DNA from 2 places in the Mesorhizobium sp. M1004 genome. Region 2 is predicted to be linked to the other one. Evidence: predicted binding sites of a transcription regulator. Region 2 holds the regulator's gene; the other holds the start of a gene.
The links. The regulator LexA, encoded in region 2, represses DNA repair genes until DNA is damaged. The targets are predictions, from matches to a motif close to TGTTCNNNNTGTGTTCNG.
Positions count from the first base shown of each region.

Region 1: a site for LexA is predicted at 1,144-1,161, ahead of parE (DNA topoisomerase IV subunit B). Genes of this name have one in related genera too.

Region 1 covers NZ_JAMYNB010000005.1:398,896-401,298, reverse strand. Annotated here, with positions in the region: gene parE (DNA topoisomerase IV subunit B) at 1-1,073, opposite strand, end outside; gene cpaB (Flp pilus assembly protein CpaB) at 1,331-2,230, shown strand; gene NKH54_RS13505 (type II and III secretion system protein family protein) at 2,309-2,403, shown strand, end outside.
Region 2 covers NZ_JAMYNB010000005.1:105,915-108,317, reverse strand. Annotated here, with positions in the region: gene NKH54_RS12040 (ComEC/Rec2 family competence protein) at 1-602, shown strand, start outside; gene lexA (transcriptional repressor LexA) at 596-1,378, opposite strand; gene NKH54_RS12030 (GntR family transcriptional regulator) at 1,582-2,346, opposite strand.

The DNA.
Region 1 (2,403 bases), 290 kb from region 2:
GTGACGATCGAGGCGCGCTTGTTGCCGACCAAGTCGGCATAGGCCCGAAGCCCGCGCGTCAGCACATTGCGAAAGCCGGCCTCATGCGTGCCGCCTTCGCCGGTCGGGATGGTGTTGCAGTAGGAGTTGACGAAGCCGTCACCGCCGAACCAGGTCACCGCCCATTCCAGCGAGCCGTGGCCGCCCTGTTTTTCGCTCTTGCCGGCGAAGATCTCGCGGGTCACCTGGAAGTCGTCGCCAAGCGATGCCTTGAGATAGTCCTTCAAGCCGCCGGGGAAATGGAACTCCGCCTTGGCGGGCGTCTGGTCCTTTTCCTTGATCAGCGATGGGTCGCAGCTCCAGCGGATCTCGACGCCGCCGAACAGATAGGCTTTCGAGCGGGTCATGCGATAGAGCCGCGCCGGCTCGAAGGCGGCGCCCTTGCCGAAAATCTGCTCGTCGGGATGGAAGCGGATTTTGGTGCCGCGCCGGTTGTGCACTTCGCCGAGCTGCTCCAGCCCGCTCACCGGAACGCCGCGCGAGAACCTTTGGCGGTAAAGCTGGCGACCGCGCGCGACTTCGACTTCGAGATGGTCCGACAGCGCATTTACGACCGAGACGCCGACACCGTGCAGACCGCCGGAGGTCTCATAGACCTTGCTATCGAACTTGCCGCCCGAATGCAGCGTCGTCATGATGACTTCGAGCGCCGGCTTCTTGAATTTCGGATGCGGATCGACCGGAATGCCGCGGCCATTGTCGGTAACGGTCAGAAACCCGTCGGCCGACAGCTCGACATCGATGAAGGTGGCATGGCCGGCGACCGCCTCGTCCATCGAATTATCGATGACCTCGGCAAACAGATGGTGCATCGCCTTGTCGTCGGTGCCGCCAATATACATGCCGGGACGGCGCCGCACCGGCTCCAGCCCCTCCAGCACCTCGATGTCGGCGGCGCTATAGCCCTCGCTGCCGTCCTTGGTCGCGGCAGGACGCTTCGTGGCCTGCACCAGCGGGTCGGCCGGGCGCTCCGGTGTCCGAGCCGGTTGGGGCTGCTTTTCCAGATTGCCGAAAAGATCGTTGTTGTCGTCCATGCCTGCCATAGAATCCGGTGCCGCGAATCACCCGTCGATACTGCCACGCTTTTCGGCGCCAAGCGACGGAAGTTCCTGTTACGTTCGGGGATTAAACCCTTCTTATCCTAAAACCTTTCGATAACCAAGCTGGCGGAAATAGGTCCCTGCGGAGCGGGCGCGATTCCTGAATCTTTAACAAAGCGGCCTAGCGTCGCCTCAACAAAACAAAAGACCACGAATGTCAGGGGTTGGTTGTGAGGGGCAAGGCCATAACGATGATTGGCATCGCTGCCGTCTTCGGCGCGATTTCAATCTTTGCCGCGGATTTCTGGGTGAAAAGCCAGGCCGATGCCGAAGAGAAAACGGCGTCGATCCCGGCGCCCGCCGTCCCCAAGATCGTCTTCAAGACCATCGTGGTGGCCAACGCGCCGTTGCGTTACGGCATGGAGCTTGACCGGGCGCAGCTCAGCGAAATCCCATGGTCCGAGGATTCGGTGCCGCAGGGCGCGTTCACCACAGTCAATGCATTGCTCGCCGAAGGCAGCCGCGTGGTATTGTCGCCGATCGAGATCAACGAGCCGGTGCTGATCAGCAAATTGTCGGGGCCGAACGGCCGCGCGACGCTATCCAACATGATGACGCCCGGCATGCGGGCGGTGACAATCCGCACCGACGAGATCGCCGGTGTCGGCGGCTTCGTCATGCCGGGCGACCGGGTCGACGTGGTGCTGACACGCGATGCGGGCGAAATCCAGGAAGTGGCCAAGAACGCGCAGGGCGCTGCCGGATCGACCGTTACCTCCGAGATCGTCGTCTCCGACGCCAAGGTGCTGACCGTGGGGCAGGGCGCCGACGAGCGCCAGACCACACCGCAGATCGCCAATTCCGTCACCATCGAGGTGACGACCGAAGGCGCGCAGAAAGTGGCGCTTGCCCGCACCGTCGGCACCTTGTCGCTGTCGCTCCGCTCGGCCGCAGACGGAGGGGCCGCCAAGGACGGCGTCACCACCATCTCGTCCTTCGGCGGATCGGTCGCCTCCGGCGTCCAGGCCGCTGCCGGCGCGCTGTTCACTGCCGCGACCAAGGAGCCTGAGAAGCCGAAATTCAAGACGATCATCGTGACGCGCGGCACGCAGGTCGAAGAATACCAGGTTCCTGCGCGGGACCAGCAATAACTGCCGGTGGGGACCGGGCGAGGGACGGGACAGATGTCGGGACTTCATGCATTTCGAACTACGAAAGGGCTGCGCCCAATGCGGGCGCTTGCGGTGGGGGCTTGCCTGGCCGCGGCCGCAATGCTCGGCCTCAGTGCGCCAGCCAAGGCCGACAACGATATCGTCCATGTCTC
Region 2 (2,403 bases):
TGTTGACGGTGCCGCAGGTGCTTACGCCCGACGTGCTCATATCCGAGGACGCACATCTGGTGGCCATGCCGATAGGTGGCGGCGAACTCGCCCTCAACCGCGAACGCTCCAACGAATTCACCACGGACAATTGGAAACGGGCGCTGCGGGCCGAAACCATTATCCCGCCCGAGATTTTCGAGGCAACAGATACGCGGTTCGATCTCGATCCGCTCGATCTGCCGCCCGGGTCGCCCTTCTATTGCATGGGCGATCTCTGTATCGCCCGGCACCCTTCCGGAGCCATTGTAGCGCTTGCGAAAGACCGCAAGACGGCGCGGCCGGCCTGTGCCTTCGCGAGCCTGATCGTCATCGATGACGCCACCGCCTACAATCCGTGCCGCGACCCGCTGGTGCTGGTCGTGACGAAGAAACAGCTGGCCCGCGACGGCAGCGCCGCCGTCTTCTTCGATCCGCAATCGGCAGCTGCAGCGCCAACCATCCGCTTCGCTGTCGACAAGCCGTATCGCCCCTGGCACGAGCAACGCCGCTTCTCCCGCGAAGCGCGCGGCCTGCCGCCTTACAACCAGCGTGAAAAATACAAACCCAAGCCGGCTCAGTAGCGCCGGATCAATCCGACAAGCTTGCCCTGCACCTTCACCCTGTCCGGTCCAAAAATGCGGGTCTCGTAGGCCGGGTTGGCGGCTTCCAGGGCGATCGAGGCGCCCTTGCGGCGGAAGCGTTTCAGGGTCGCTTCCTCATCGTCGACCAACGCCACCACGATCTCGCCGGGGCTGGCTGTGTCGGCATTGCGGATGATGACCGTGTCGCCATCGAAAATGCCGGCCTCGATCATCGAATCGCCCTTGACCTCGAGCGCGTAGTGTTCGCCGCCCATGATCATATCGGGCGGCACCGAGATCGAATGGGTCTGATGCTGGATGGCGTCGATCGGCACGCCGGCGGCGATGCGTCCCATAACCGGGATTGAAATCGCGGAAACGGCATCGTCATTGCCGGCCGACATCGAACGCGACGGCGAGCCCGGCTTGATCTGGCGGCCGAGACCGCCTTGGCCCATCGCGCCTTGTCCTTGGCCGCCTTGCCCTTGGCCGGTTTGACCAAGACTGCCCTGAATCACGCTCGGCGAAAACTTCCTCGCCGCATTGAGGCCTGGTGCGATCGAGTCGGGCAGCCGCAGCACTTCCAGCGCGCGCGCCCGGTTCGGCAGCCGGCGAATGAAACCGCGCTCCTCAAGCGCCGTGATCAGGCGGTGGATGCCGGACTTGGAGGCGAGGTCGAGCGCTTCCTTCATCTCGTCGAAGGACGGCGGGATTCCGCTCTCCTTCAGGCGTTCATGGATGAACATCAGAAGCTCATGTTGTTTGCGCGTCAGCATCGCGGCCCCCAAGGGTTCTGAAATCAGAATCAGAAAAAACAAACCCAGAACAAACACTATCTGTTCCAGTTGTGTTCCGCAACCTTTTAAAGTTTAATGAATGTGTTGACGTTTTGTTCAGCGTAACGTTCGGCGCTGCGAGCGCCGCCTGCGCCCATTTTCCGGCAACGGGTGAAACGAAGCCAAAGTGCCCTGCGCGTCGGCTACGACCGCCGCTTCCTTTTCGGACGGGGCTGCGCAGCATCCGCGCCGGGTTCGCTCTGGGCATAGACCTGCAGCGTGTAGCCGATGTGAGCGGTCATCAGAGTTTTCGCACGTTCGACGTCGCGATCGAGGGCCGCTTCCATCAGGGCGGTATGGTGTTCGATCGCCACGGCGTCGCGCAGGGCCGCCACGGCCTTCCGGTGTCCATCCGTGCGGCCGGCGGCGGCGCGCAGCGTCGGGGCCAGACCCAGAAAGCGGTGATGGCGATGCAATTGGTCGGAAATCGTCGCATTGAAGCGCAGCAGCCAGCTGGATGTCGCGGCACTGAGCAGCGCCGCATGGAAGGCATCGTGTTTTTCGTACCACGCGTCGACCGCATCATCCGATGGATCGTCGAGAACAGACCCGCACCGTGAGAGACGATAGTGGGCGGCAACGACCGCGTCTTCCCACTCACGGTCGCCCTTCTCGATCGATTCCACCAGCAGGGGCAGTTCGACCACCAGCCGCGCACGCGCCAAATCCTCGAGCTCCGCCCGAGAGGCGGGAGCGACCGCAAACCCGCGGTTGCTGATGGCGGTCACAAGCCGTTCCGCCTCCAGCCGCGACAGCGCCTCGCGCAACGGCGTCCAGCCGATGCCGTAGGTGTTGCGCAGCGTGCTCAGCTTCAACGGCGCGGCAGGCGCCAGCCGGGTCGCAAGAATATCGCGCCTGAGCAGGCGATAGGCCACTTCCGTCTTCGAGGTCTGCTCGTCATCCAGCATCGTGATCCATCAGACATAAACGCTCGACTGAGCATTATATATCAAAGCCTTTCAATG